DNA from 3 places in the Sphingobium sp. TomMM7A genome. Region 1 is predicted to be linked to each of the others. Evidence: riboswitches for the same ligand, from Rfam matches in the RefSeq annotation. Region 1 holds a riboswitch; each other region holds the start of a gene.
What was found. Region 1 has a riboswitch for cobalamin ahead of ACZ5ZH_RS00505 (TonB-dependent receptor plug domain-containing protein). Riboswitches for the same ligand answer to the same signal wherever they lie in the genome.

Region 1 (11,254 bases):
GCCCGGCGGCGCGGGCGTCGCGGACCAGCTTGTAGCCGGGGTCGGAGATGAGGGGGGTGCCAGCGTCGGACAGGAGCGCGACCGATTCGCTCGCCATCCGCTCGATCAGGCGGGCGCGGACGCCTTCGGCGCTGTGGTCATGATAGGGGATCATCGGACGATCCGACCCCGCGTGACGCAGCAAACGTGCGCTCACCCGTGTATCTTCCACGGCGATCACATCGGCAAGGCGCAGGACTTCCGCCCCGCGCGGGCTAAGGTCTCCGAGGTTGCCGATCGGCCCCGCAACGATGTAAAGCCCGGGCTCCAGCCCAGAAGTTGTATCTTCCATAAGGACGCCAGATGACAGAGACGGATGCCCTCCGGCAAGCGGACATGTTCGCGGCAATGAAGCGCGGTGCGCGTATCCTGTTCGCCGCCAGCGCTTTGGCTCTCGCCGCCTGTCAGTCGATCGTGCCGCGTGGGCCGGGTCCGGTGCGGCCGACGGAGCCTGTTCCCAGTGGCCCTGATGTGACGCAGGGCCTGCCGACCGACGCGCTGCGCAATCGCGTCGCGCTGCTGGTGCCGATGAGCGGGCCGAATGCGGGCGTCGGACAATCCATCGCCAACGCTACGACGCTGGCGCTGCTGGATACCAAGGCCGACAAGGTGCGCATCACCACCTATGACACCAGCATGGGTGCGGCGGCGGCGGCGAACAAGGCGCTGGCGGAAGGCAATCGCCTGATCCTGGGGCCGCTGCTGGCCGAAGACGCGCGGGTCGTGGGTCCGATCGCCGCAAAGGCGAATGTGCCGGTGATCAGCTTTTCCAACGATGTGAGCGTTGCCGGAAACGGCGTCTACATCATGGGCTATAACCCCAACCAGTCGATCGAACGCGTCGTCGAATTCGCGAAGGGCAAAGGGCTGTCGAAGTTCGCCGCGCTGGTGCCCAAGGGCATGTATGGTGAGCGGTCGGGCACGTCGCTTCTGCGCGCGGTCGAGGGTGCGGGCGGGACGGTCGTGTCGATGCAGACGTTCGACCGGACGCCTGCTTCGATGACGGCGGCGGTCAAGAAATTGCAGGCGTCGTCCAGCTATGACGCGCTGCTGATCGCGGACAGCGGGCGGGTGGCGTTGCAGCTGGCGCCGATCGTGCGGAAGAATGGCGGGGCGACGGCCCGCCTGCTGGGCACGGAATTGTGGAATACGGATCGCGGGCTGGCGTCCGCTCCGGCTTTGCGGGGCGCGTGGTTCGCCAGCGTGTCGGATGGGCTTTATGGACAATTGGCGGGCAAATATCGCGCGCGTTATGGCAGCGCGCCGTTCCGGCTTTCAGCGCTCGGCTATGACGCGGTGCTGCTGACCGTGCGGATTGCGCGGGATTGGAAACCGGGGACGGTGTTCCCGGCGGCGCGGCTGCGCGATTCGGGGGGCTTTTCGGGGATTGATGGCGCGTTCCGGTTCGGGCGTGGCGGGGTTGCCGAGCGGGCGCTGGAAGTGTCAGAGGTTGGCGCCGGGACTTACACGGTGGTGGCGGCTGCGCCCAAGGCTTTCGCGGAATAACAGCCCCTTCTCCGTTCGCCCTGAGCCTGTCGAAGCCTTTTCCTTCTTAAAAGAAAAGAGAAGCCCTTCGACAGGCTTAGGGCGAACGGAGTGTGGTGGTTAGCTTTTGATCCGCCCGGTTGGCAGGATCAGCGGCCATTCGCCATCGGGCTCGATGCAGGCGGAGATGCCGTAGACTTGGGCAAGGCTCTGTTCCGTCAGGACGTCGAGCGGCTTGCCATCGGCTACAAGCTTGCCATTGTCCATCAGCAGCAATCGATCGCAATAACGGGCGGCCATGCCAAGATCGTGCAGCACCGTCACGACCAGCGAACCGGTGCGGGCTTCGGCCTTTAGTAGGTCCATGACATCCAGTTGATGACCGGGGTCGAGAGCCGCGAGGGGTTCGTCGGCGATGAGCGCGGGCGCGCCTACTGCCAGCGCGCGGGCGAGGAGGACGCGGGCGCGCTCGCCGCCTGACAGTTCGGTCGCGATCCGGCCCTTGAGGTGGAGGACATCGGCGCGGGCGAGCGCGGCGTCGACCAATGCCTCATCCTGCGGCGAGAGGCGGGACAGCGGGCCGAGATGGGGCATGCGGCCGAGCGCCACCAGCCGTTCCACGAGCAGCGGCCAGTGCAGCGTCTGGCCTTGAGGGAGATAGGCGACTCGGCGCGCTATGTCCTTTCGGCTGAGGCTTGTGATCGGCAGGCTGTCGATCGATACGGTGCCGTTTTCCGCGCGGACAAGGCCGAGCAAGGCGCGGATCAGCGTCGATTTTCCCGCGCCATTGGGGCCGATGATGCCGACCAGTTGCCCCGGCTCCAGCACCGTGGTTACGCCGGTCACGGCGGCATGGCGGCCGAGGCGGACGGACAGGTTTTCGGCGCGGATGGTTACCATAGCCGGCGCTCCCGCATCAGGTGGATGAGGAAGACTGGAACGCCGAGCAATGCGGTGAGGACGCCGAGCTTCAATTCGCTGCTGGTGGGGATCAGCCGGACACCGATGTCGGCCAGCGTGAGCAACGCCGCGCCGCCGAGCAGCGAGGGGAGCAGAATCGCCGAAGGGGAGCGATCCGTCAGGGGACGGACGAGGTGAGGGACGATAAGGCCGACAAAGCCGATCGCCCCCGACACCGCGACTGCTCCGCCGACGCCGATCGCGACGCCCAGCATCATGCGCAGCCGCGCCCTGGAGAGGTCAACGCCCAGTGCTTGGGCGCCCTCCTCCCCCAAGGTCAGCGCGTCGAGGCTGCGGCCGTCGGCGATCAGCAGCGCGGTGCCGATGAGGACGCAGGGCAGCGCGATCCAGACATGGGCGTAGCTGCGATTTTCGAGGCTGCCCATCAGCCAGCTCATAATCTCCATCGCCGCGAAGGGATTGGGCGAGAGGTTCAGCGACAGGCTGATGCCCGCCCCCGCGAGGGTTGCGACCGCTATGCCTGCGAGGATCAGGGTCAGGGGGCTCTCGGACGGACCAGCGAGCAGGAACAGCGCGGCGATGGCGATGAGGCTACTGATGATGGCGAGGGCGGGGAGGATGAGCGGGTGAAGCTGCGCGAGGCCGAAATATAGGGCGCAGACAGCGCCGAGAGCCGCCGCGTTGGAGGCGCCGAGGACGGAGGGTTCAGCGAGCGGGTTGCGGAGATAGCCCTGAAGCGCGGCTCCGGCGAGGCCAAGCATCGCGCCGACGATCAGGCCGAGCAGCATGCGCGGCAGGCGCAGGTCGATGAGGATAGCGCGGGCGACTTCGTCACCGCCGCCGGTGAGGACGGCCAGGATGCGGGCGGGAGAGAGTGGGACCGCGCCCAGTGTAAGGGAGCCGAGTGCTGCCAAAAGGGTGAGCGCGAGAAGGATGGGGAGCAGCAGGGGAGGGCGGCGGGCCTTCATGGCTTGCGCGCTCCAAGGCTGCTGATAGGGGTTGTAGTGCTGCGGCGAAAGCGGGAGCACGGCGCTTTGCGGAGGCTGGATTGGTGCGCAGAAGGATGTTGGCGATATGTTGTTTGGTCAGCCTGACCGGCGCTGCGCCCGCGCCGCCCAAGCGTATCGTGTCGCTCAACACCTGTTCCGACCAATATGTGCTGGCGCTCGCCGATCCGGGGCAGATCGCGGCCTTGAGCCCCTATGGCCATGATCCGGAACTGTCGGCGGCGATCGGGCAGGCGCGGCGTTTCCCCGTGCTGAAGCGTCCGGCCGAAGAGGTATTGGCGCTGCGCCCCGACCTGGTGATCGGCTTTCCCGATGGCGCTGGCGGCGTTGTCGGCGCGCCGGATGGGCGATGGCGCAAGCTCGGGCTGGCGAGCGCGGACAGTTTTGCCGCCATCCGCGACCAGATCCGGCAGGTGGCGGCCGTTGTCGGCCATCCCGCGCGGGGCGAGGCGATGATCGCGGGCATGGAGCGCGACCTTGCCGCCCTGCCCCGCTCCCGGCGCGGCGGCGTTGCGGCCTATTATCAGCGGCGCGGCTATATGACCGGGACCGGCACTTTGGTCGATGAGTTGATCCGGCGCGCAGGCCTCACCAATCTGGCTGCGAAACTTGGCAAGCCAGCGCTGGCGCAGGTGCCGCTGGAGGAGATGATCGCGGCCAGGCCCGACTATCTGATTGTGGAGCAAGGCAGCGAAAAGGTCGTCGATCAGGGGACGGAAATGCTGCACCACCCGGTGCTGCGATCCATCCCCCGCATCCACGTACCGCAAGCGTGGACCGTGTGCGGCGGCCTCGCCTATGTGCAGGCCGCGCGCAGCATCGTGGCGCAGGCGGACGCCGCAAGCAAAGGCAGGACGCAGCCAAAGGCCGCGCCCCGGCGATGAAGCGGGGCGGTCGCCCACCCCCTTCACCTTCTACCGTCAGAAGCGGACACGCACGCCGCCATAGGCCGATCGGCCGTAGGTGCTGTAGCCATAGACGGTCGCATATTCTTCATCCGTAACATTGTCGATGCGGCCGTAAATCTCCAGATGCTCGTTGATCGGCAGCGAAGCGCGCAGGTCCAGCCGCGCATAGCCATCGATCCGCTGGGTGGCGGATGCATTATTATAGCTGTCGCTGGCCATCAGCAGCGTCGCTCCGGCCGACAGTCCGAACTGCCAGCGATAGTCGGCAGCGAGGCTGACAACATTCGTCGGACGGCGCGGGAGGCGAGCGCCCGTGTCGCGGTTCCGCGCATCGACATAGCTATAGGAAGCCGTGACAGTCAGCGCTTCGACAGGCTTCAACGTCAGCATAGCCTCCACGCCCTTTGCGCGCGTGCGGCCGAGATTGAAATATTGCGACGTGCCGAAGTCGAAATCGATCTGGCCGTCGATGGTGCGGCGAAACGCGGTGACCGAGATCGTGGCCTGATCGCCGCCAAGCTGCTGGTCGATGCCGACATCATAGCTTTTCGACCGCTCCGGATCGAGGGCGGCATTGCCATAGGTGGGATCGTAAAGCTGATAGAGCGATGGCGCGCGGAACCCCTCACCATAGCTTGCGCGAATATTGGTGAGGCCATGGTTGGGCGAATAGTTGGCGTTGGCGCCGAAGGTGGTCGCTCCGCCGAACTGGCTGTGATCGTCATGACGCACGCCGCCGGTCAGGGCCAGACCGGCGAAGGGCTTGACCACGGCCAGGGCATGGACGCTGTCGATATTCGCGCCGGCATTGCTGTAGACATTCTGGCCTGCGAAGGAATCGAAGAAGAACGAGTCATATTCCGGCCGTTCATGTTCATATCCCAGCAGCAGCTTGGCCCTGTCGATGGGTTGGAAGACGGCCTGATATTCGAACCGCAACGTCTTTCCGGTAAAGCCGGAAGGCCCAAAGGGCGACTCATAGCTGCGCTCTGCACGGAACCAGGTGACCGCCGCCCGCTGCGTCAATTTGCCGTCGAAAGAGGCAAGGTTCAGCCCTGCATAGCCGATATATTGGTCAAGCTTGCTGCTGTCGGTCGTGTCGGCTGGCGCGCCGAAGAAGATGTCGGTGTCGAGGTCCGCATGGATATAATAGCCGCGCAGGTCGAGGCTGAGATTGTCGGTGAAGGCGAGCTTCAGCTTTGCGTTGGTGGCGATGTTCTCATAGCCGTCCTTCTCCGTGCCGCCTTTGGCTGCGGAAATGCCATCGGTACGGAAATACGCGACGCCCGCGCTGCCAGAGGCGATGCCTGTGCTGCCCGAAATGTCGGCCTTTGCGTTCAGCGTATCGGCATAACCATAATCCACCGAGGCGCTGCCGCCAAAGCGTTCGCCGGGTTCCTCCGACATGATGTTGACGACGCCGCCGATCGCCTGGCTGCCATAGACGACGGAGTTGGAGCCGCGCAGCACTTCGATGCGGCGGATGTTGCCGGTCAGCAGGTTGCCGAAGTCATAGGCATCACCGATGACGCTTGGGTCATTGATCTTGACGCCGTCGAGCAGCACCAGCGTCTGCGTCGTTTCCGCGCCTCGGATCGAAATGCCGGTGACGCCGCCCACGGCGTCAGCGCGGTTGAAGCGGACGCCCGGCGTGGTGATCAGCAAATCGACGACGCTGACATTCTGGCGCGTTTCGATCGTCTTTTCATCGATCACGGTCACCGCCTGCCCGACTTCATCGGTGGGTTGCTCAATGCCGAGCGCGGTGACGATGATCTCGCCCGAATCTTCGGCGAGAGCGGGGGTGGCGGCCAGCAGCGCCAGCAGTGAAATTCCGGTCCTGATCATATTTCTGTCTTCCCTGAGCGCCATGCGACATGAGCCCAGGGCCTGCCGCATGAGCGGCCGGTGCGCGGGAAGAAGAGACGCCAGCCCCGTCACGCGCACCGATGCGGCCCTGCGCCGCTTCGTCGCTCAGACGGAAAACACCGTGCCCGGACCTATCCCTGGACCCAAGGCAAGAGCGACCATGCGCCGGTAGGTTTCCTGGCTCGCGGGTCGTCGCGGTGATGCACGCCTTCCCGGACTTTTGGTCCAGTGGCCGGTCCCCCTCGCCTTCCCCTTTGAAGGCATGCGGGTTTCCCTGTGCATCGCGCTCGCCGCTTACAGTTGCAGGGACAGCCGCGGAGTTGGACGGTGATCCCGTCCGCACCGCATTCCCTTTCCGGCGCGATCTTTCGTGAACAGTTGCCCGCTCACGCCGCGCGCCATAGGGGAAGTTGAGGGTTCTGCCAAGGAGTGGATAATGCGATTGCTGGGTGCGGTGCTGGCTGGGGGACGATCCACCCGGTTCGGAAGCGACAAGGCTCTCGCGCTGATGCCGGACGGGCGCACGCTGATCGACCATGCTGTGGCGGCGATCGCGCCGCATGTGGAGGCAGTGGTGGTCTGCGGGCGGAGCGTCGAGGGGCTGACGGGGCTAGCGGATCGGCCAGCGGCGGACATGGGGCCGCTGGGCGGGCTGAACGCGGCGCTGCATTATGCGCGCAGTCAAGGTTACGATGCGGTGCTGACGACGGGGTGCGACATGCCCGTTTATCCGGCGGCTCTGGTGGAGGCGCTTGTGGGTGACAGTGGGGCGGTGCTGAAGGGGCAGCAACTGGCGGGGTTCTGGCCTGCCGGGCTTGCGGATGAAATGGATGCTCATCTGGGTGAGGAGAATAACCGCTCGATCTTCGGGTGGATCGAGCGGGTGGGCGCGCGGGTGGTGGAGCGGCCGGAACTGCTGCTGCCGAATATCAATCGGCCGGAGGATCTGGCGCGCTGGCGCGAGCCAAGCTGAGCTTGCCGAAGCCCCCTCCCTTCCTTCCAACTAAGTTCGGGGGCGTTCGGCAAGCTCAGGGCAAAAGTTGCGCAGAGCCGGTCTTCAAAGCTGAAGAGCGACGCTGGCTGCAACCCCTACAGGCATGGACGTGCCCGCCACCGCTTCGCCGATCAGCAGCAGGGTCGGGTCTTCGTCGCTGATCGTGGCGACCAGGAAGGCAAGCGCGGACAGCTTGCCGCGGATCAGGCGTTCGGTGGGGAGCGAGACGTTGACCGCCACCATCACCGGCGTTTCGGGATCGCGGCCTGCGGCGATCAGCTGGCGGCTGATCTCTCCGGCGGCGGCGCGGCCCATATAGATGCCAAGCGTGCCGCCGGGACGGGCGAGCGCCTCCCAGTCGAGCTTGAGCGGTTCACTGGCTTTGAGATGCGCGGTCACCAGCGTCAGGCCGCGCGCCTTGCCGCGCAGGGTGAGCGAGGCGCTGCCGCTTGCGGCAGCAGCGCTTGCCGTGGTGATGCCGGGGCAGATATGGAAGCGGATGCCGTCGGCGGCGAGATGCTCCATCTCTTCGGATGAGCGGCCGAATACCGAGGGATCGCCCCCCTTGAGGCGCACGACGCGCTTGCCTGCTTTGGCGGCGGCGAGGAGCAGGTCGTTGATGCTTTCCTGCGCCTTTGAATGGCGGCCGGAACGCTTGCCGACGCTGATCCGCTCGACGCCCTGCGGGATGAGGTCAAGTACGCCGGGGCCGACGAGGGCGTCGTAGAAGACGATCTCCGCGGCGGCGATCAGCTTTTCGGCCTTGCGGGTGAGGAGGTCCGGGTCGCCGGGGCCTGCGCCGACCAGCCAGACTTCACCGGGAGCGATCAATTCATTCGGCTGCATGAAGGGCCTCCTGCGGAATTTGGGCGAGGATGTTGGCGAGCGCGGGACGGCAGGACCCGCAATTGGTGCCCGCGCCGATCGCCTTGCCGATGGCGGGAACGTCGACCAGGCTCTGGTCGCGGATGGCGGCGACGATCTGGTTGAGGCCGATGTCGAAGCAGACGCAGATGGTCGGCCCTTTGTCAGGCTGGTTGCCGGGACCGCGCGCGGCGAGGACGGATGCGCCCACCTCTTCCGCCTCAAGCTGGCCGATGAGCCAGTCGCGCGAGGGGAGCAGGCCGGTGCGGGTGACGAAGAGGACGGCTGCCAGCTTGCCTTCGCGGATGATGGCGATGCGGCGGGTGCCGCGCGTCATGTCGACCGCTTCGACGCGGTCGCCTTTGGGCAGGCAGGCTTCAAGACGCACGGGGTCGCCATTGCCTGCGACTTCGTAGAGCGCGCCATCCGGAACGGTGACCTTCGTGGCCCAGAGGCAGGGGATTTTGGCAGGCTGCTCGCCGCGCAGGATGAGGAAGCCCTTCCACTCCGTCGCGACCTTTTCGATGCTGGCGGGCGTCGATTTGAAGCCGGGCTGGCCCGAATGAGGATCGACCAATGGCCGGGGCAGCAGGCCGGTACGGCCGCCGGTGGAGATTTGGTCGGTCCAGTGGATCGGCGTGAAGATTTCACCCACACGCTGGCCTTCGCTGAAAGCCACGCGGAAGATGCTGTTGCCCTGTGCGGTCTGGACGCGGGCGAGGTCGCCGTCGCAAATGCCCAGTTCCTGCGCGTCCTGCGGGTGGATTTCGACCAGCGGCTCCTCGCGATGGCGGGCGAGCTTGGCTGAGAGACCGGTGCGCGTCATCGTGTGCCACTGGTCGCGGTAACGGCCGGTGTTGAGCGTCATGGGCCACTGCTTGAGCGGCTCCTGAAGGTCCATCTGCTTGGTGAGGACCAGCCGCGCCTTGCCATCGGGGGTGGAGAAGCGGCCATCGGCAAAGGGCTTGTCGCCACCCCAGCGGAAGGGCTCCATCGCTTCATAGGCGTCGTTGCCGATGGTGGCCTGGGCACGGAGGTTGAGCAGGCGCTGGCCGTCATTCTGATAGGCGGTCAGGCGGGCATGTTCGCGCCAGATGTCGGCGGGCCGGTCATAGGCGAAGGCGTTTCGAAAGCCCATGCGGCGGGCAACTTCCTTGACGATCCACCAGTCGGGTTTGGCGTCGCCGGGGAGCGCCAGGAAGGGGCGCTGGCGGCTGATTGTGCGGTCGCTATTGGTGACGGTGCCGTCCTTCTCGCCCCATCCGGCGGCGGGCAGGCGGACGTCGGCATGGACGCTGGTGTCGGTGTCGGCGATGATGTCCGACACGACGAGGAAAGGGACAGATTCCAACGCTTCACGGACGCGGTTCGCGTCGGGGAGGGAGACGGCGGGGTTGGTGGCCATCACCCAAAGCGCCTTGACCCGGCCTTCGTTGATGGCGCGGAACAGGTCGACGGCTTTCAGGCCCGGCTTGGTCGCCATGTTCGGGGCGGCCCAGAAACGTCCCACCCGCTCAACATTTTCCGGCGCGAAGTCCATGTGGGCGGCGAGGGTCGAGGCAAGGCCGCCGACTTCACGGCCGCCCATCGCATTGGGCTGGCCGGTGATCGAGAAGGGCGCTGCGCCCGGCTTGCCGATGCGGCGGGTGGCGAGGTGGACGTTGATGATCGCGTTGACCTGATCGGTGCCGCGGATCGACTGATTGATTCCCTGGCTGAACAGGGTGACGGTGCGCGGCGTGGAGGCGAACAGCTTGTAGAACTGCTCCAGCAGCGCGGGCGCGATGTCGCAGGTCTTGGCGGTGGTCCAGAGGTCGTGGCCGACGCGGATATGCTCCCAGAAGCCTTCGGGGGCGTTCACATGCTCGGCCATGAAGGCAGGATCGGTGATGCCCTCGGCGTCACACCAAGCCAGCAGGCCGTTCATCAGGGCAACGTCGGTGCCGGGCTTCACGGGAAGATGCAGGTCCGCGCCTTCGCAGGTTTCGGTGCGGCGCGGGTCGATGACGACCAGCTTGGTGCCGCGCGCCGCGCGGGCGGCCTGAATGCGCTGATAGACGATCGGGTGGCACCAGGCGGTGTTGGAGCCGACCAGCACGATGAGGTCCGCTTCGTCGAGATCGCCATAGGTGGCAGGCACGATGTCCTCACCAAAGGCGCGATTGTGCCCGGCGACCGCGCTCGACATGCAGAGGCGGCTATTGGTGTCGATGTTGGATGTGCCGATGAAGCCCTTCATCAGCTTGTTGGCGACATAATAATCTTCGGTCAGCAGTTGGCCGGAGACGTAGAAGGCGACGCTGTCGGGGCCGTAGCGATCGACGGTTTCCTTGAACCGCTTGGCAACGAGGTCCAGCGACTTGTCCCAGCTGGCGCGCTTGTTGCCGATCATCGGGTGCAGCAGGCGGCCGGTCAGACCGACGGTTTCTCCCAGATGCGTGCCCTTGGAGCAGAGGCGCCCGCCATTGGCCGGATGCGCTTCATCGCCCTTGATCGTAACCGACCGGGGTCCGGTCGGCGTGGCCGAAATGCCGCAACCGACGCCACAATAGGCGCAGGTGGTGCGGATGGCCTGGTTCATGCTCTTACCTCTTCGTCCCGAGGAATAGGAATTGGGTGGAAGCGCTTGCCGCAAGGGATGGCCAACAAGACGCCCCCACCCGGGTCCCCGCCGTTTTGGCTAGGGACCGGAAGCTTGATGCCCGTCAGGCTGCTGCCTTCATCGCCGTCGGGCGAGCGATCAGGATGCGACCGCCCTCCTCTTTCACGGCGATCGTCGGCGTGCAGCCTTCGTCATTGCCCTGCGCCTCGCCCGTTTTCAGGGCGATGTTCCAGTTGTGCAGCGGGCAGGCGACGCTGTGGCCGTGGACGATGCCTTGGCTCAGCGGCCCCTTCTTGTGCGGGCATTCGTTGACCAACGCGAAAACCTTGTCGTCGCTGGTGCGGAAGACGGCGATTTCCTTTTCGCCTGCAATCTGCCCCCCTCCCAGCAAAACAGTGCGAGCGCCGCGCTGGGGAATGTCGGCCAGCGTTCCGATGTCGATCCAATCGGTCATGTCGTTCACTCCGCAGCGATGGCGATGGGTTCGAGATGCTGGTGCAATTCGCTCTCCGCACCAGCTGCGCGCTGCGCCCAGGGGTCTTCCTGACTGAAGCTTTGCGAATAG
Region 2 (11,254 bases), on a different replicon from region 1:
GCGCCTTGCTCGCCTGATAAAGCGACCAGGTGGAGGTGATATAGCCGCCATCCTTGTTGCTGTCGGAATAGCCGATCATCACTTCCTGATGACCCCGCTCGCGCACGACGCCCGCAATCTCGGGCAGCCCAAAATAGGCCGCCATGATATCCGGAGCCGCCTCAAGGTCGGCAATCGTCTCGAACAACGGCACCGCCATGATCGCCGCCATTGCCGGGCCGCCGTCCTTCCCCGCGCGCCACAACCCCGCTTCCTTCAGCAGCAGGTTCACTTCCAAAAGGTCCGAAACGCTCTCCGCCTTGGAAATGATGTAGTGGCTGATGCAGGCAGGCCCGTAAGTCCTGTGCGCATCCGCCGCCGCCTGCACGATCGCCAGTTCGGACGCCGTCTCTTCGGAATATTCCGAAAAGCGCGACCCCAGCGGCCGGTTGCTGGCCAACTCCTCGCGCAGCAAGGCAACCCGAGCATCCTCGTCCAACGCGGCATAATCTTCCGCCACGCCCCCAACCTTCAGCAACTCGGCAACGACGCGTTGATGCACATCGCTATTCTGCCGCATGTCGAGCGTCGCGAGGTGAAAACCAAACGTTTCCACCGCCCGGATCAACCGCCCCAGCGCCCCGCCGGTCGCCAAAGCGCCGTCGCCCTCACTCGCCAGCCCCTGCGCCACGGTCACCAGATCGCGCCGCAAATCGCCCGGCAGCGCATAGGCCTCGCCCGTCAGCCGCGAAGGACGCGGCGGCTCCTTCCCCACCAATGCCCGATAGGTCGCCGCCAGCCGCGCATAAATACCCGACAGCGCCCGGCGATAAGGCTCATCCCCCCGGCTCGGCGAGCTGTCCCCGCTCGCTTCCGCCAGATCCAGCACCGCCTGCGGCACCTGCGCGAGTTCCGTCGATAACGACAACTCCGCCCCCAACGCATGCACCGCATCCAGATAATAGGCCAGCGCCGCCTCACACCCGCGCCCCAGCGCCGACCGCAGCTGCGGCGCCTGCACGAAGGGATTGCCGTCCCGGTCCCCGCCGATCCAGTTGCCCACCCGCAGGAAGCTGGGCGGCCGCCCCCCCAGCACCCGCTCCCACCGCGCGTACAACGCAGGCAGAACCGGCAGGAACACATCCCGGAAATAGGTCAGGACATTGTCGATCTCATCCTGCACGAACAGCTTCTGCCGCCGCAGCGGCCGCGTCTGCCACAGCAGGGCAATCTGCCGCGCGATGGCCTCGTCCAGATTCTCGCCGTCATCTGTCTCGCTAAGCCCCGCATCCTTCAGCAGCATCAGGTCGGCGATACGGTTCTTATGATCAATCATGCTCTTGCGCCGCACCTCGGTCGGGTGAGCGGTGAGCACCGGTACGATCAGCGCATGGTCGAGCAGCGCCATCACGGCATCCCGCCCAATCCCATGCGATTCCAGCCGCTCGATGGCCGACTTCACATCGGCGTCGGGATCGGCCTCCACCCCCTGCCGATCCTCGGCCAAATTGGCGAGCATCGAAAACAGCATGAACCCGCGCACGAACGACAATGTGTCGTCCAGGCTCAACGCCTCCAGCCCGGTATCCACTACATCGGCGCCATGAATGCCCCGCGCCCGGTCCACTGAGGCAGAACGAATATATTCCGTCTGCCGATAAAGCCTCTCGCCGCCATAAGCCCGGATCACATCGCCAAGCAGTCGGCCAAGATAACGAATGTCCGGATTTTGCGTGACCGGAGGAACAGGGGATGAAAGAGTCGCCATATGCCAGACGCTGCATCGCAACAATCGATGGGTCAAGCGGAACCGCGCGCCAGCTCTCGCCCCTCCGCCGCACACCCACCCCACCCCGTTCGGGCTGAGCTTGTCGAAGCCCCTTACTCCCTTTGAAGAAAAGAAAAGCCCTTCGACAGGCTCAGGGCGAACGGAGGAGTGAGACATAGCCACACCACCCTTGCGCGAATCCCACCGCATGGGCCAAAGGACATATGTGACCGCCACCATCAGCATAGGAACCGACGGCAACGGCAACCCCGTTCCGATCGACGTAGAGGAATTGCTCGCCACCCGCCTGCTCGTTCAGGGCAATTCGGGTTCCGGCAAGTCGCACCTCCTCCGCCGCCTGCTGGAGGAAAGCGCCGCCCTGGTCCAACAGGTCGTCATCGACCCCGAAGGCGATTTCGTCACGCTCGCCGATGAATATGGCCACGTCGTCATCGACGCTGGCGATTATAACGAACGCGAGATCGTCAAGATGGCCGCGCGCATCCGCGAACATCGCGCCTCGGTCATCCTCAGCCTCGAAAGCCTCGAACTGGAAGCGCAGATGAAATGCGCCGCGACCTTCCTCTCGACCCTGTTCGACGCCCCGCGCGACCATTGGTATCCCGCCCTCGTCGTCGTGGACGAAGCGCAGATGTTCGCCCCCGTCGCCGCCGGAGACGTCTCCGACGAAGTCCGCCGCCTCTCGCTCGCCGCCATGACCAACCTCATGTGCCGTGGCCGAAAGCGCGGCCTCGCTGGCGTCATCGCCACCCAGCGCCTTGCCAAGCTCGCCAAGAATGTCGCGGCCGAAGCGTCCAACTTCCTGATGGGCCGCACCTTCCTCGACATCGACATGGCGCGCGCCGCCGACCTGCTCGGCATGGAGCGGCGTCAGGCCGAACAGATACGCGACCTTGAACGCGGCCGCTTCCTCGCGCTCGGCCCCGCCATCTGCCGCCGCCCCGTTGCGGTGAAAATCGGGACGGTCAAAACGAGCACCCGCGGCGGCACCCACAAGCTGATGCCGCCCCCCACCGCCGCGACCGAAAATATGCAGGAACTGCTCTTCGCCAGCACGGGCGAGGACGACGCGCTTCCCCCTCCTCCGCCCCGCGCCGAACCGCCGCCGCTCCCCGCCGAAGAATTGATGCGCGCCCTCGCCGCCGCGCCCCTCGCCAAGCCCGCCGCGCCCGAGCTCGACTTCGGCCAGAACGAACCCGTCGTCATCGCCGTCTTGGAAGAAATCGTCGCCGACCTCGGCGATGCGCAGCCTAGCGTCGCCAGCCTCTATCAGGATTTTGGCGTCCGCTGCCGCATGAAGGGCATGCGAACGCCCCCGCTCGACCTCGCCGCCTTCCGCAAGCGTTTCGCCATGGCGCAGGCAGGCATGTTCGACGCCGCCGACCCGCGCTGGGACGACGCGATGAAGGCCGCCCAGCCGCTGCCCGAAGACATGCTCGCCCCCTTCCTCCTCATCGCCCGCGCCGCGATGCAGGGCCTCCCCTGCCCCGACGACACCGCTCTCGCCCGCGCCTATGGCACCAGTTCGCCCGGCCGCGTCCGCCGCCTGATCGATTATATGGAAAAGATCGGCGTCATCGTCGCCCGCACCGATTTCGGCGGCCGCCGCTCGATCGGCGTACCCCAACTCGGCCTCTCGACGGCAGCAGCCGAAGGATGAGCGTCTCCGTCCTCTTCGTCTGCCTCGGCAATATCTGCCGCTCGCCGCTGGCCGAAGCCGCCCTACGCGCCGAAGCGGAACTCGCGGGCCTACCCATCAAGGTGGATTCAGCAGGCACGGGCGACTGGCATGTAGGCTCCCCACCCGACAGCCGCGCGCAGGCCGTGGCGCTGCGCAACGGCATCGACATATCCACCTATCGCGGCCGTCAGGTCTCGGTCCAAGACTTCCACAGCTTCGACCACATCTTCGCCCTCGATGCGGAAAACCTCAAAAACCTCCGCAGCATCCGCCCGTCAAATGGCACCGCCGACCTCCGCCTCCTCATGGACCTGATCCCCGGTCGCGAAGGCACCAGCGTCACCGACCCCTATTTCGGCGAAGATGAATGCTTCGATGAAACGTGGTCGGACGTAACCCAAGCCGCAAAAGCACTGATCGAGCGGCTTACACGCTAAGAAGCTAAGTGCTCCTGCGCAGGAGCACAACGCAGACTCACGCAGAGACCAGAGATCGCAGAACACCCATCCAAAACCCTCTGCGAACTCTGCGCCTCTGCGCGAAAACCAAAGCCCGAACGGCCGTTCAAGCAGGCATCTTCACCCGCGCCCGATAGGCGTGCAGCAGCGGCTCGGTATAACCGTTAGGCTGCGCCACGCCCTCAAACACCAGCGCCCGCGCCGCCTGAAACGCCAGACTGCTCTCCTCCCGCCCGCTCATCGGCTGGTACAGCGGATCGCCCGCATTCTGCGCATCGACCTTGGCCGCCATCCGCCGCAGCGCCGCGTCAACCTCGTCAGCCGAACACACCCCATGCAACAGCCAATTGGCGATATGCTGTGAAGAAATCCGCAACGTCGCCCGGTCCTCCATCAGCCCCACATCATGAATATCCGGAACCTTCGAACAGCCCACGCCCTGATCCACCCAGCGCACGACATAGCCCAATATCCCCTGCGCATTATTGTCCAGCTCGTCGCGAACATCCTGCGCCGACCAGTTCACCCCCGCCGCCAATGGGATCGTCAGCAGCGCGTCCAGCCCCGCCACCGCTTCAGCCTTCCGCTCCTCCTGCCGGGCAAAAACATCGACCGCATGATAGTGCGTCGCGTGCAAAGTCGCGGCAGTCGGCGAAGGCACCCAAGCCGTATTCGCCCCCGTCATCGGGTGCCCGACCTTCTGCTCGAGCATGTCCGCCATCCGATCGGGAGCCGCCCACATGCCCTTGCCGATCTGCGCCCTGCCCGACAGCCCGCAGGCAAGCCCGATCTGCACATTGCGATCTTCATAAGCCTTGATCCACGCCGCGCTCTTCATCTCGCCCTTGCGGATCATCGGCCCCGCGCGCATCGACGTATGGATTTCGTCCCCCGTGCGATCCAGAAAGCCGGTGTTGATGAACACGATCCGGTCCCGCACCGCATGGATACAGGCGGCGAGGTTTGCCGAAGTCCGCCGCTCCTCGTCCATCACGCCAACCTTCAGCTGATGCCGCTCCAGCCCCAGCAAATCCTCGATCGCGTCGAACAGTTCGTTGGTAAAGGCGACCTCTTCCGGCCCGTGCATCTTGGGCTTCACGATATAGATGCTGCCCGCCCGGCTGTTGACGAAACGCCCGTTCCTCCGAATGTCGTGCAGGGCGATCAGGCTGGTAACGATCCCATCCAATATCCCTTCCGGAGCCTCCGCCCCGCTGGCTAACCGCACCGCAGGCGTCGTCATCAGATGCCCGACATTGCGCACGAACAGCAAAGACCGTCCCGGCAGCGTGAACGCACTTCCATCCGGCGCCACATAGCTGCGGTCCCCATTCAACCGCCGCGTCATCATCGCGCCATTCTTCTCGAAGCTGTCCTCCAGATCGCCCTTCATCAGGCCGAGCCAGTTGGCATAGGCCGCGACCTTGTCCGCAGCATCCACCGCCGCAACGGAATCCTCCAGATCGCAAATGGTGGACAGCGCCGATTCCAGCACAACGTCCGCCAGATGCGCCGGGTCATCCCGCCCGATCGGATGGCTTGCGTCGATCACCAGCTCAATATGCAGCCCATTGTTACGAAGCAGGATGTTATCCCCTGCCCGCCCGGCCAGTTGCGCGGGGTCGCGCAAGACCGGCGTGCCACCCGCCCAATCCGCCCAGCTTCCCTCCGCCAGAGGAACCGCCCGATCCAGGAACGCCTTGGCCCACCCAATCACCTGTGCGCCGCGCGCCGGATCATAGCCCTTGCCCACCGCCGCGCCGGGGATCGCATCGGTCCCATACAGCGCATCATAAAGGCTGCCCCAACGCGCATTGGCCGCGTTCAACAGGAACCGCGCATTGAGGATAGGCACCACCAACTGCGGCCCCGCCAAGGTCGCCAGCTCTGCATCCACCCGACCCGACCCGATGGAAAAAGGCGCGGGTTCCGGCACCAGATAGCCGATCTGGGTCAGGAAAGCCCGATAAGCCTCCGCATCAAAGGGCTGCCCCGCTTGCTCGCCATGCCAGCTGTCGATCTGCGCCTGAATAGCATCGCGCTTTTCCAGCAGAGCCGCATTAAGCGGCGCAAACCGCGCGAAAATCGCAGCCGCGCCCTTCCAAAACGCCTCCGCCGCGATCCCCGTCCCCGGCAGGACTTCCCCATCGATAAAGCGCGCCAGCTCGGCGGCAACCATCAGGCCCGATTTCTCGATCATGCCGTCCATGGGCAACTCTCCATCCAAAATACTGTGACGAAAGCCTATAGACCCCTCTCCATCCTCGCACTAGACAACAAGAACTCAAAACATCTGTTCCTCATAGGAAAAGATCATCGATGGATCCCGATTATCTTCTCTTCGCCCGCGCGGTGGATGCAGGCAGCCTTTCGGCGGCAGGCCGCATATTGAACATCTCGCCCGCCATGATGTCGAAACGCATCTCCCGGCTGGAAGCGCGCCTCGGCGTCCGCCTCATCCATCGCACCACGCGCCGCCTTGCCCTGACGGAGGAAGGCGTCGGCCTGCACCGCGACCTTGTCGCCATCCTCGACGCCATCCAGCAGGCGGAGCAACGCGTCACCAGTCGGCATCGGAGCGCGTCCGGGCCGCTGCGCATTTCGGCTCCCACCTCCTTCGGCCGCCTGCATGTGGCGCCCCATGTTGGCCGCTTTCTGGACCTCCATCCGCGCGTCGATCTCGAACTCAACCTGTCCGACGCCTATGAAGACCTGCTCGCCGAGCGCATCGACGTGGCGATCCGTATCACCAGCGACATTCCTCTCCATCTGGAGGGACATCATCTCGCCACCAACCGCCGCATCCTCTGCGCCAGCCCCGCCTATCTTGCCGCGCATGGCATTCCGGACAAGATCGCCGACCTCCCCCGCCACCGCCTGCTCGCGGCCGATGGACAATTGCCATGGCGGCTGATGAATGGCCGCGCGCGCAAGCTGATCGATGGCCAAAGCCATGTCCGCACCAACAGCAGCGAAATCGTGCGCGAACTCGCCCTTACCGGGGTCGGGATCGCCTTGCGCTCGCTCTGGGACGTGGGCGACCTGATCGCGGAAGGCAGCCTCGTCCGCGTCCTCGATAGCTGGGAAGGCCCCGCTGACCTCGCCGTTCACGCCGTCCACCCCCGCGCCGCAGGCCGTCCCGCCGCCGTTGATGCCTTCATCGGCTTCCTGCGCGAAATCTTCCGCGATGCATCGTGGAACCGGGGCGGCTGATAGCATGAAGCCCCTTAGCGCCATCCGCTCAACTGCTTGAAAAGCGCAGAAATCCCTTCCTGAAATCATTTGCAAGCAGGCTGTCAAAAAACAGAAGCTTTCCGGAGTTAACCTGCGTAATGGCAGCGGGAAACAGGCCGATGTTATCGTTCGAGCCATAAGAAATTGAGAGAGGATAAGGGCCATGCGCCCCAATAACGCATCACATTTTTCCGCCTGCGCCGCCCAGGAAGCGCGGCAGGCCAGGGAAGCCCGCCTTCGCGGCGCAGACCAGGCCACCATCGCCCTCCACAATGAACGCGCCGTCCGCTACCAAGCCATGGCCCTACGCCTCCAGCGCGAGCGCGGCGCGACGCTGAACTAATCCATCAACGCCAAGCGGCTACGCCAGCGTCCCACCACGTACCGTCATGCCAGCGAAAGCTGGCATCTCAGGCGACCACGCGCCTCCTAGCAAGGGGATCCCAGCTTCCGCTGGGATGACAAACGGAAAAATGAGGGACACGCCCATTCCCTCTCCCCTTCAGGGGAGAGGGTGCCGAGCGTAGCGAAGGCGGGAGAGGGGAACGCAAAGCACGACCGCCGCTCCCCTCTCCCCAACCCTCTCCCCTGAAGGGGAGAGGGAGCAAGTTACCTCACCCCACCCCCCTACCCACCCCCCTTGCCCAACCCCCACACCTCCGCTATCGCCCCGTCACCCAGGCAACCCCTGGGAAAATGATCGCGCCGGTGCCTCGAAAGAGGCTTAAAAGGGAACATGGTAAAGGAGGCATCCGCCTCCCCAAGCCAAGGCTGTCCCTGCAACTGTAAGCGGCGAGCGCGATGCACATCGCCCCACCTCCTAGGCGGGATGGGGCAAGTCACTGAGCCGGACGCTAAATCCTGCGAGGCCCGGGAAGGCCGTGCATCAAGCGATGACCCGCGAGCCAGGAGACCTGCCAGCGTCTGGTCGCTCTTGCCTTGGTCCAGGGGATGGCCGCGGCACGGTAGTTTCCGTCTGAGCGACGAACGAGCGGCGAGAGGCCGCTTCGGTGACGCTGGCGGTCGCCTTGGGGGCGTCCGGCCGTCGGCGCGCGCCGGTCGCCGTCTGGCGGCAGGTCTCTCGCCGAGTGTCGCCAGACGCCCGGAGTGCATCAAGTGAAACTACCCAATCAACTCCACCGCGCTGCCTGCGCGCTGACCGCCACGCTCCTCCCATTCCCCGCCTTCGCTGCCGATGCGAATGACGCGGGCGAGGATGCGAACACCATCGTCGTCTTCGGCCGGGGAGAGGACAAGATCGGCACCGCTCATGCGGCAAGCGAGGGCAGCGTCGGCGGCGCGGACCTTCTCGTCCGCCCGCTGCTGCGCGTCGCCGAACTGCTCGAAGCGGTGCCCGGCATGGTCGCGGCCCAACATTCGGGCAGCGGCAAGGCCAATCAGTATTTCCTGCGCGGCTTCAATCTCGACCATGGGTCGGACTTCACCACCTATATCGACGGCGTTCAGATGAACTTCCGCAGCCACGGCCATGGCCAAGGCTATCTCGACTTGAACGGCCTCATCCCCGAAATCATCGCGAGAGAGGATTTTCGCAAAGGCCCCTATCGCGCCGATGGCGGCGACTTCGCACTCGCGGGCGCGGCCTATATGACCACGATCGATGGCTATGACCGTCCATGGGGCGCGGCGGAGGGCGGCTCCTTCGGCTGGCGCAGACTGGCGGTGGGCGGCACGGTAAAGGCAGGCGCAGGCAATCTCACCCTCGTCGCCCAGGCCAAGGCTTATGACGGCCCGTGGCAGGAGGCCGAACATCTGCGCCACTATGCAGGTTTCGCCAAATATACGCTTCCCGCCGGGGCCGGTAAGATCGACGCCACGCTCCACGCCTATCGCGCGACATGGCGCCCGACCGAGCAGATACCCGAACGGATCATCGGCACGCCGCTCTGCCCCGATGTCTTCTGTTCGCCCGATCCGTCCGCGCGCGGCGAAACGACGCGCATCATCGGCAATATCGCTACCCTCCAGCCGACATGGCGCGCCAATCTCTACGCGCAATTCTATGACTGGACGATGTTCTCCAACCCCACCTACACCGATCCCGACGGCACCAGCGCGCAAATCGAGCAGTTCGATCGACGCTGGGTACTGGGCTTCACCGGCGAAAAGCGCTGGGACATCGCCTCCGCTCTGCAACTGAAGCTCGGCACGGAAAATCGCTATGACGCGATCGGCAATGTCGGCGTCAATCGCACGTCGAACCGCACCTCCCTATCCTCGCTCGGCCGCTATCGCGTAAAGCAGGGTTCAGCCGCGCTCTATGGCGAAGCCACCGTCACGCCGCTGCCGGGCTTGCGAGTCACTGGCGGCCTGCGCGGCGACTATTATCATTACGACGTCCGCGCCCGCGACGCCGTCGCCGCTGCGCTGGGCGAAGGCAGCGGATCGGACACGCTCGTCTCTCCCAAGGCATCTGCGGCCTGGGCAATCACGCCGCATGTCGAACTTTATGCCAATTGGGGCCGGGGCTTTCATTCCAACGATGCGCGCGGCGCGGTCAATGTCGACACGCCTGTCCCGATGCTCGTGCGCGGCACGGGCAAGGAATTGGGCGGCCGCCTGCAACTACCCGGCTTCACCTTCACCGCAACCTATTGGTGGCTGAACGTCGGGAGCGAGTTGCGCTTCATCGGCGACTCCAACGCGGTCGAACCCAGCGGAGCCAGCCGCCGCCACGGCTATGAGCTTGTCGCCTTCTGGCGCCCGCTCCCCTGGCTCGCCTTCGACGGCAATTACACCGCCAGCCACAGCCGCTATACCAATGGCGACCATATCCCTAACGCCTTCAAAAACGCCGCGTCCGCTGGCGCAGCCATCGTGCTTGACCCATGGGAAGCCAGCATCCGCGTCCGTCACCTTGGCCCCTCGCCGCTGATCGAGGACAATAGCGTGCGCGATTCCGGTAGCACGGTCGTCAACGCGCGCGCCGCCTGGAAGGGGAAGCGGGTGCAAGTCTATGCCGAACTGCTCAACATCCTTGGCAGCGGGGACAAGGACATCGCTTATTATTACGAGTCCTACCTTCCCGCCGCAGATGCGGAGCCTGTCGAAGGGAGGCTAAGCCGCGTGGTCGAACCGCGAACGGTGAGAGGCGGCATCAAGTTCAGCTTCTAATGCTGGGGAAGGCCGCATCTACAAAGACCCTGCGGCCTTCCCAATCAATGGCTTACATAATGAACGGCGATGTTCATAAAGTAAAAGTGGATAGGGCAACGGTCAAACTACAATAGAATACATGTTAAATACCCGTGGAAATTTTGAGACGTAGTTGACCTCTTTTCGCCGCTATGCAATTTTCCCCCTCGGCAATCTGGACAAAGAATCAGTAGCCTGGAGAGGATGCCAATGAAGCACGCACCATTAAGGGGCGCCGTTTTTCACGCGATATTGCGTGACTGCCTGGAAGCACAGCGCGCCCCCAAGGAAACAGAAATACAACTGATTGCCTGCAAAATATGGCAGGACAGTTTCGCGGCGATCACGCACAAGAACTGGCACGACCTCGTACCGGGCGGCGAGGAGTATGAATACACCATCAACGCCGCGCGCATGGCCTTCGGCCTGCACGCGACCAACACCGCCGCCTAAATGGATAGCCCAATCCGCTTACGCCGACGATTGCCGGATCAAAGCTGGAACTGGGTTATCCATTCGCAGATGAGCGCGGGCTTGCTCTCGCCTTCTATCTCTACCGTTGCTTCGGTGGTCAGCTGAATCTGCCCCGGCCGCTTTTCGACGATCTCCAGCGGCTTGAACCTTCCGCGCACACGTTTGCCGGATCGTACGGGCGCCAGAAAACGCAGCTTGTTGCTGCCATAATTGATCTCCGTGGCGCCGTCGGGAACGATGTCGCCTCGCGCATCGGCGCATAGATGCGGCAGGAGTGAAAGCGTCAGGAAACCATGAGCAATCGTCCCGCCGAAGGGTGACTGCTTCGCGCGCTCCGGATCGACATGGATATATTGATGATCCTTGGTCGCTTCGGCGAACTGGTCGATCATCTCCTGACTGACCAGGAACCAGTCCGACACGTCTTCCTCGTCCGCCCGCGCCTGAAGATAATCGAGAAACTGGCTCATTCCATTCACCCCC
Region 3 (8,222 bases), on a different replicon from region 1:
GTAGATGGAGCGGCGCTTCGTCAGTCGGGCAGGTCGCCCGCCGCGAGCACGGCATCGGGCCGGGCAAGCACGACGATCGGCAATCCGGCGCTGGCCGCACGCTCGGCTGCGAGACGGGTCGGGGCGGAGATGGTGACGAGCAGCGGGCAATTGGCGAGCGCCGCCTTTTCCACCAGCTCAAAGGAACAGCGGGAAGACAGCAGCGCGAAGCCGCCATCCCAGGACATTTGCCGCCGCCGCATGGCCCCGATCAGCTTGTCGAAGGCATTGTGGCGGCCCACATCCTCATAGGCGAGGCGGATCGCACCATCCGCCCCGGCCAGCGCAGCAACATGGACCGCGCCGGTTTGCCGGTTGAGCGGCTGATGCGCGGCAAGATCGTGCAGCGCGCCGAAGATCGCTTCCCGGCTCGCTTTCGATCGGGCGGTCACGACAGGCAAGGGCCGCATCGCCTGCTCCAGATTTTCAACGCCGCACAGACCACAGGAAGAATCGGAGACGCGATGACGGACCCGGCCCAGCAGCCCCTCGACGCGGTCTTCCGGCAGCGTAGCCCGTGCGACCAAGCCCTGCTCCGTAGCATGGACATCGACGTCGAGCGGCGCGTCGGATGGGATGACCAGCCGCTCGGCCAGCGCGAACCCCTGCACCAGTTCCGCAACATTGGTCGGCGTCGCCATCAACACGGCATAGCCAACGCCGTTGAACTCGATCGCGACGGGCACTTCCTCCGCCAACTCGCGCGTCACGGGCGACGCCTCGCCGTCGGGCGTGATGCGGGTAAAGGAAAAAGGCGAAGTCATAAGGCCGGTCTAGGCGGGCAATGTGCGCCCGGCAATATGGTGTGGGAGGCAAATGGACGCGGTCATGCAACTGCCGCTTCCCTTTGGCGGCCAAGCCATCTATGCACGGCCTCGATCGCGCCGGTGCCCGAAAGGGCTTTAAAGGGAATGCGGTGCGGGCTGCTCACAAGGCGCCCAAATCCGCGGCTGTCCCTGCAACTGTAAGCGGTGAGTGAGATGCATAGCGACCTTCCGTCCCGATCGGAGGGTCAGCCACTGGGCCGGACGCTAAATCATGCGAGGCCTGGGAAGGCCATGTGTCGAGCGATGACCCGCAAGCCAGGAGACCTGTCGGCGTCTGGTCGCTCTTGCTTTGGCCCAGGGGATGGCCGGGGCACGGTATTCCGTCTGAGCGACGCGTGCGGCGGGACCGCACCGGCTTCATGTGCCGGACGCTTCATCGCGTCCGTCCGGCGTGTGATGTCGGCCGCTTAGCGGAGGTCCCGTCCAGTCTCGCTGACGCTGACGGGAGCCATGTCTCCAATGGTTATGCAATTTCCGGCGCTTCGTCGCCGTGCCACGTTCATGTTCAGCGCGCTGATCGCCGCCAACATCGCGTTATGGCTGTGCGCCTTGCTGATCTTTGCGGGCGACACGATGATGCTGGGCACGGCCCTGCTCGCCTGGAGCCTGGGGCTGCGCCATGCGGTCGATGCAGACCATATCGCTGCGATCGACAATGTGACCCGCAAGCTGATGCAGGAAGGTCAGCGGCCGCTGACCGTCGGCCTCTGGTTCGCGATCGGCCATAGCGGAATCGTGCTGATCGCCGCCGTCGGAATCGCTTTCGCCGCCAGCGCGCTGAGCAGCGTAGAGGCGGCGGGCGATATCGGCGGGACGATCGCGACGATCATATCCGCCACTTTCCTCTTTGCCATTGCCGCGATGAACCTGATCATCCTGAGATCGGTCCTGAAGACGTTTAACCATGTTCGCAGCGGCGGCACCTATGTCGATGAAGACATGGACATATTGCTGGGCAACCGCGGCATGCTGGCGCGTCTGTTCCGGCCATTGTTCCGCTTGGTCACGCGCAGTTGGCACATGGCGCCGCTGGGCTTTCTGTTCGGCCTGGGCTTCGACACAGCGACCGAAGTCGCCATCCTCGGCCTGTCCGCGGGGCAAGCGGCGAGCGGCCTTTCGATCGCCACCGTGCTCATCTTCCCCCTGCTGTTCGCGGCGGGCATGGCGCTGATCGACACGGCAGACGGTGCATTGATGATGGGCGCCTATCAATGGGCGTTCGTGAAGCCGATCCGCAAGCTCTACTACAACATTACCATCACATCGGTGTCCGCGCTGGTCGCAATCGTCATCGGCGGGATCGAGGCGGCGGCGCTGCTGGGCGACAAGCTGGGCCTGACGGGCGGCGTCTGGTCGGTGGCCGCCAATCTGGGCGAGCATTTCAACAGCCTGGGCTTCTTCATCATCGGCCTGTTCGCCGCCTGCTGGCTGGTGAGCTGGATCATCTACCGCTGGAAGCGCTTCGACGAGATCGAGGTGCTCCTCTCCAATCAAGGACAGACTTTATGAGCAAGGTTCCCGCCACCGTCATCACGGGATTTCTGGGCGCCGGTAAGACGACGCTGATCCGCCACCTGATCGAAAATGCGGGTGGGCGGCGGCTTGCCCTCATCATCAACGAATTTGGCGATGTCGGCGTCGATGGATCGCTGGTGAAGGGGTGCGGCGATGAGGCTTGCCCGGATGAGGATATTATCGAGCTGGCCAATGGCTGCATCTGCTGCACCGTGGCGGACGATTTCCTGCCGACGATGCAGCGGCTGCTCGACCGGGATGTGCCGCCCGATCATATCATTATCGAGACTTCGGGCCTTGCCCTGCCAAAGCCGCTGGTGAAGGCGTTTCAGTGGCCCGATATCCGGACACGGGCGACGGTGGACGGGGTGATTGCACTCATCGATGCCGATGCACTGGCGGCGGGCCGCTTCGCCCATGACGAGGAAGCGCTGGCTGCCGCTCGTGCGGCTGATCCGACGCTGGACCATGACAGCCCGATCGAGGAGCTTTTCGAGGATCAGCTGGCCTGTGCCGACCTTGTGCTGCTGAACAAGACAGACCTGGTCGCGCCGGAAAGGCTTGCGGAACTGGAGCGGGATCTGGCGGCGGAAATCCGGCCGGGCGTGCGTATCGTCCGCACCGCGCGGGGGGAGATCGACCCGGCGGTCCTGCTCGGCCTTGATGCCGGGGTCGAGGACCAGATTGACGCCCGCCCCTCCCACCATGACGAGGAGGAGGATCATGATCATGAGGATTTCGACAGCTTCGTCATGGAGTTGGGGGAATTGGGCAATCCTGCGCCGCTGCTGGATGCTCTGAAGCAGGTCATAGCCGATCACGACATATTGCGGGTGAAGGGCTTCGTCGCCATTGCGGGCCGTCCGGCAAGGCTGGTCATTCAGGCGGTCGGGCCACGCATCCAGCATCATTATGACCGGCACTGGCAGGTGCATGAGGAGCGCCGATCGCGACTGGTGGTGATCGGGCAGGCGGGGCTGGACCGGGCGGCGATCGAACGGGCATTCATCCAGCAGATGGCGGTCGCCTGATGCATTTGCTGACCGCCACGCCCGGCACCGTCTCCAACGGGGACGAAGCGATCGACCTTGGCCAATCGCCGGGCGACATCGTGCTGCTGACCGTGGCGGACAGCGACCTTGCCTGCTTTGCGAGCGCCGCCGCCATTCTGGGGGAAGGCGGGCCGTCGATCAGGCTGGCCAATCTCCTTCAGCTCAAGCATCCCTATTCGGTCGATCTCTATGTCGAGAATGTGATTTCCCACGCGAAATTCGTCTGCGTGGTACTGTTGGGGGGTAAGAGCTATTGGCCCTATGGCATTGAAGAAATCGCCAATGTCGCGCGCGACAGGGGCATTGCTTTCGCCGCCATCGCGGACGGGCGGGAGGATGATCCCGAACTGCGGATGGCGTCCACCCTGCCCCCGGAAATATGCGACCGGCTGCGCGATTATCTGCGGCAGGGCGGCGTTGCCAATGCCACGGCTTTTTTAAGGACCGCCGCGCGGATTGCAGGGTTGGACGCGGGCGCGCCTGACGCGCCGGTTCCGGTCGCCGACGCGGGCCTGTATCTTCCCGGTGTCGAACGCCCAACGCTGGAACAGGTGAAGGCCGGTTGGACATCCGGCCAGCCGACAGCGCTGTTCCTTTTCTACCGCGCCTTGTTGATCGCCGGAACGCTGGAGGCGGTGGACGCGATGATCGCGGGATTGCGGGCTGCGGGGCTTAATGTCCTGCCGGTCCATGTACGGGCGTTGCGGGAACCCTTTGCGCGCGACTTTCTGGAAGGAGTGATCGGGGTAGCTCGACCGGACGTCATTCTGAACGCCACCGCCTTTGCCGCATCGGCGCCCGGCGAACCGCGCACGCCATCCATATTGGAGCAGGCCGATTGCCCGATTCTTCAGACCTTGTTCGCCAGCGCCGAACAGGCGGCGTGGCAGGATAGCGCGCGGGGGCTGGGTCCGCGCGACTTGGCGATGCATATTGCCTTGCCCGAAGTGGATGGGCGCATCTTCACCCGCGCGGTCGCTTTCAAGGCCGCCGCCCGCTTCGATACGCGGACGGAATGCAGCATCGTGGTGCCGCAGCTTCTGGCTGATCGTGTGCACTTTGTTTCCCAACTGGCTGCAAACTGGGCCAGATTAGGCCGGACGCCGGTTAAGGGTCGGCATGTGGCGCTGGTCCTTGCCAATTATCCGAACCGGGATGGACGGATCGGCAATGGCGTGGGCCTCGACACGCCGGAAAGCGCGGCGGCGATCCTGCGCGCGCTGGCGGAGGCTGGCTATCGGACGGGCGACGCGCCGACCGATGGTGCGGCGTTGATGGGGCATATGACCGGAGGGGACGCCCCCTGCTCGCTCGCGCTGGCCGACTATCGTGCGGCATTTGATGACTTTCCCGAAAGCGTTCGTACAGCCGTTATCGAGCGATGGGGCGAGCCGGAGGATGATCCCTTCTGTCAGGGTGAGGCCTTCTCCCTTCGGGTGCATCGCTTCGGTCAGGTCGCCGTCGCGGTGCAGCCTTCGCGCGGCTATGATGTCGATCCGAAGAGCAGCTATCATGATCCGGCGCTGCCGCCGCCGCATGCCTATCTCGCCTTCCATATCTGGCTGGCGCGCGCATTCGCCGCGCATGCGGTGGTGCATGTGGGCAAGCATGGCAATCTGGAGTGGCTGCCGGGCAAGGCGATCGCGCTGTCGGAGAGCTGCTTTCCCGAAATATGCGCCGGGCCGATCCCGCAAATCTATCCGTTCATCGTCAACGATCCGGGCGAAGGCACGCAGGCGAAACGCCGGATCGGGGCATGCATCATCGACCATCTGACGCCCCCCCTCACCCGAGCCGAGACCTATGGGCCGCTCAAGGAACTGGAGGCGCTGGTCGATGAATATTATCTGGCGGCGGGGATGGACCCGCGCAGGCTGGAAACGTTGCGCCGGGACATATTGGCATTGGCGGCAAGCCAGGGACTGGACAAGGATGCGGGCGCGGAAGGCAGCGGGGACGATGCCTTAGCCGCGATCGACAACTATCTCTGTGAACTGAAAGAAATGCAGATTCGTGACGGACTGCATATCTTTACCCGGTCGCCAGAAGGGACGTTGCGGCGAGACCTGCTGATCTCCCTTGCCCGGTGCCCGAGAGGTTTGGAGGAGGATCAGCAATCGCTGCTGCGGGCTCTGGCGGACGATCTGGATTTGGGTTTCGATCCGCTCGACTGCGGCATGGGTAAGCCTTGGGATGGGCCGCGCCCGGACGTGCTGGCAGGCGTGGCGCAGGATGCATGGCGCAGCACCGGCGATACGGTGGAGCGGCTGGAGCTCTATGCCATGCAGCTGCTCGACACGGGCGAGGCCGCGCCGGGGCCGTCGAGCGGGCGCGTTCTGGAGGTGATACGCAGCGACCTTGGTCCCCGCGTGGATGCTTGCGGAGAGGCAGAGAAGGCTGCGCTGCTTCAGGCGCTCGACGGTAAGTTCGTGCTGCCCGGCCCGTCCGGCGCGCCGACGCGGGGGCGGCCCGATGTGCTGCCGACCGGGCGGAACTTCTATTCGGTCGATACGCGCGCGGTGCCGACCGTGGCCGCCTGGAATTTGGGCCAGCGATCCGCCGACCTCATCGTGCAGGATTATCTTCAGCGGGAGGGCGATTATCCGCGCGCCATCGCTCTGTCAGCCTGGGGCACGGCGAACATGCGGACGGGCGGCGACGACATCGCGCAGGCGCTGGCGTTGATGGGCGTGCGGCCGCGATGGGAGTGGGCTTCGGGTCGGGTCGTGGGCTTTGAGGTGATGACGATCGCCGAGCTGAACCGGCCGCGCGTGGATGTGACGCTACGCGTGTCGGGCTTCTTCCGCGACGCCTTCCCGGAACAGATCGACCTGATCGACAGCGCCGCGCGCGCCGTTATGGCGCTGGATGAGCCGGACGAAGATAATCCCGCCGCCGCGCGTCATCGGGCGGAGGCCGCTGCGCTGATCGCGGAAGGGACGCCTGAGAAGGCGGCGATGCGGCGCGCGGGGGCGCGCGTCTTTGGGTCGAAGCCCGGCGCTTATGGCGCGGGTTTGCAGGCGATGATCGACGAGCGGCTGTGGCATGATCGATCGGACTTGGCGAAGATCTATCTGGATTGGGGCGGCTATGCCTATGGCGGCGGGGTCGAGGGTGATACAGAGCGCGACCTCTTCGCCCAGCGGCTGACTGAAGCCGACGCGCTGATCCAAAATCAGGATAACCGCGAGCATGACCTGCTCGACAGCGACGATTATTATCAGTTCGAAGGTGGCATCGCCGCCGCCGTCGAGCATTTGTCGGGCCGCCAGCCGCTAAGCTATCACAACGACCATAGCAGGCCCGAGCGGCCCGTCGTCCGCACGCTGGAGGATGAGATCGGCCGGGTGGTGCGGGCGCGCGTCACCAACCCCAAATGGATCACGGGCATGATGCGCCACGGCTATAAGGGCGCGTTCGAGATTGCCGCTTCGGTCGATTATCTGTTCGCCTTCGCCGCCACGACCCATGGCGTGAAGGACCATCATTTCGATGCCGTCCACGCCGCTTTCATCGAGGATAAAGCGGTGCGCGCCTTCATGGCCGACGCCAATCCCGCCGCGCTGCGCGAGACCGCCGCGCGCCTCCACGAAGCGCTGGACCGGGGGCTGTGGCGGCCACGGTCGAACAGCGCCGCCATGCTCCTCGCCCAACTGAAGGACCCATCATGATCGAACGCACGCCCGAACAACATGCCGAGAAGATGAAGAAGAAGCAGGCCGCCCATGACAAGATCATGGCGACCAAGACGCAGGAGAAGGGCCTGCTGATCGTCCATACCGGCAAGGGCAAGGGCAAGACGACCGCTGCGCTGGGCATGGTCGTGCGCGCCATCGGTCATGGCAAGAAGGTCGGCGTGGTCCAGTTCGTGAAGGGCGCGATGACCACCGGAGAAAAAGTGGTGTTCGATGCGTTTCCCGACAATGTCATATTCAAGCCGATGGGCGAAGGCTTTACCTGGAACACGCAGGACAAGACCCGCGACATCGCCCTCGCCCGTGAAGCCTGGGACGAGGTAAAGCGGATGATCGCCGATCCCGCCTATGATATGGTGCTGGCAGATGAGCTTAATATCGTCCTGCGCTACGACTATCTGCCCGTTGATGAGGTGCTTGAGGCCGTGGCGAGCAGGGACGAGATGAAGCATGTCATCATCACTGGCCGCAACGCGCCCGAGGCTCTGGTCGAGGCGGCGAACCTTGTGACGGAAATGACGCTAATCAAACACCCCTTCCGCAGCGGCGTGAAGGCGCAGGCAGGGATCGAATTTTGATGAGCGGACCCGCTATTACCCCGATCGACAGCGCGCAGTTCGAGGCGCTGGTGCGGGCGCGGCGGGACATTCGCCATTTCAGGACCGACCCGATCGACGAAGCGGATGTCGAATGGCTGTTGAGCATGGCGCATCGCGCGCCGTCCGTCGGCCTGTCTCAGCCTTGGCGTTTCGTGCGGATCGAGACGGCGGAGTTGCGCGAGGGGCTGGCGTGCCATGTCGACCGCCAAGTCAGGGAAGCGGGCAAGGAATATGACGGGGATCAGGACCGGCTCTATCGCAGCCTGAAACTTCATGGGCTGCGTGAGGCGCCGGTGCTGTTCGCCGTCTATTGCGACGATGGGACGGAGACCGGCCATCATCTGGGCGCGGTCACCATGCCTGAGGCGCGGCGCTATAGTTGCGTGATGGCGGTCCATACGCTGTGGCTGGCGGCGCAGACGCGGCGGATCGGCATGGGGTGGGTGTCGATCATGGAGCCCGAAGGCGTGGACGCGATGCTGGATATTCCGGAGG

Region 2: it holds a riboswitch for cobalamin, as region 1 does, so the genes downstream of both, ACZ5ZH_RS16930 (TonB-dependent receptor) here and ACZ5ZH_RS00505 (TonB-dependent receptor plug domain-containing protein) in region 1, are expected to answer to the same signal.
Region 3: it holds a riboswitch for cobalamin, as region 1 does, so the genes downstream of both, ACZ5ZH_RS14335 (HoxN/HupN/NixA family nickel/cobalt transporter) here and ACZ5ZH_RS00505 (TonB-dependent receptor plug domain-containing protein) in region 1, are expected to answer to the same signal.

The regions. Positions count from the first base shown of each region.
Region 1 is NZ_AP027311.1:94,127-105,380, reverse strand. It holds gene rsmI (16S rRNA (cytidine(1402)-2'-O)-methyltransferase) at 1-331, opposite strand, end outside; gene ACZ5ZH_RS00525 (penicillin-binding protein activator) at 343-1,545, shown strand; gene ACZ5ZH_RS00520 (ABC transporter ATP-binding protein) at 1,645-2,424, opposite strand; gene ACZ5ZH_RS00515 (FecCD family ABC transporter permease) at 2,418-3,413, opposite strand; gene ACZ5ZH_RS00510 (ABC transporter substrate-binding protein) at 3,509-4,336, shown strand; gene ACZ5ZH_RS00505 (TonB-dependent receptor plug domain-containing protein) at 4,373-6,208, opposite strand; cobalamin riboswitch at 6,380-6,604, opposite strand; gene mobA (molybdenum cofactor guanylyltransferase) at 6,666-7,202, shown strand; gene cobA (uroporphyrinogen-III C-methyltransferase) at 7,287-8,069, opposite strand; gene ACZ5ZH_RS00490 (molybdopterin-dependent oxidoreductase) at 8,056-10,668, opposite strand; gene nirD (nitrite reductase small subunit NirD) at 10,793-11,143, opposite strand; gene nirB (nitrite reductase large subunit NirB) at 11,149-11,254, opposite strand, start outside.
Region 2 is NZ_AP027312.1:934,566-945,819, forward strand. It holds gene ppc (phosphoenolpyruvate carboxylase) at 1-1,747, opposite strand, end outside; gene ACZ5ZH_RS16905 (helicase HerA domain-containing protein) at 1,974-3,428, shown strand; gene ACZ5ZH_RS16910 (low molecular weight protein-tyrosine-phosphatase) at 3,425-3,886, shown strand; gene ACZ5ZH_RS16915 (malate synthase G) at 4,014-6,116, opposite strand; gene ACZ5ZH_RS16920 (LysR family transcriptional regulator) at 6,227-7,120, shown strand; gene ACZ5ZH_RS16925 (hypothetical protein) at 7,305-7,484, shown strand; cobalamin riboswitch at 7,831-8,077, shown strand; gene ACZ5ZH_RS16930 (TonB-dependent receptor) at 8,297-10,276, shown strand; gene ACZ5ZH_RS16935 (hypothetical protein) at 10,508-10,750, shown strand; gene ACZ5ZH_RS16940 (MaoC family dehydratase) at 10,789-11,241, opposite strand.
Region 3 is NZ_AP027312.1:326,623-334,844, reverse strand. It holds gene fdhD (formate dehydrogenase accessory sulfurtransferase FdhD) at 21-803, opposite strand; cobalamin riboswitch at 908-1,152, shown strand; gene ACZ5ZH_RS14335 (HoxN/HupN/NixA family nickel/cobalt transporter) at 1,326-2,375, shown strand; gene cobW (cobalamin biosynthesis protein CobW) at 2,372-3,412, shown strand; gene cobN (cobaltochelatase subunit CobN) at 3,412-7,104, shown strand; gene cobO (cob(I)yrinic acid a,c-diamide adenosyltransferase) at 7,101-7,706, shown strand; gene bluB (5,6-dimethylbenzimidazole synthase) at 7,706-8,222, shown strand, end outside.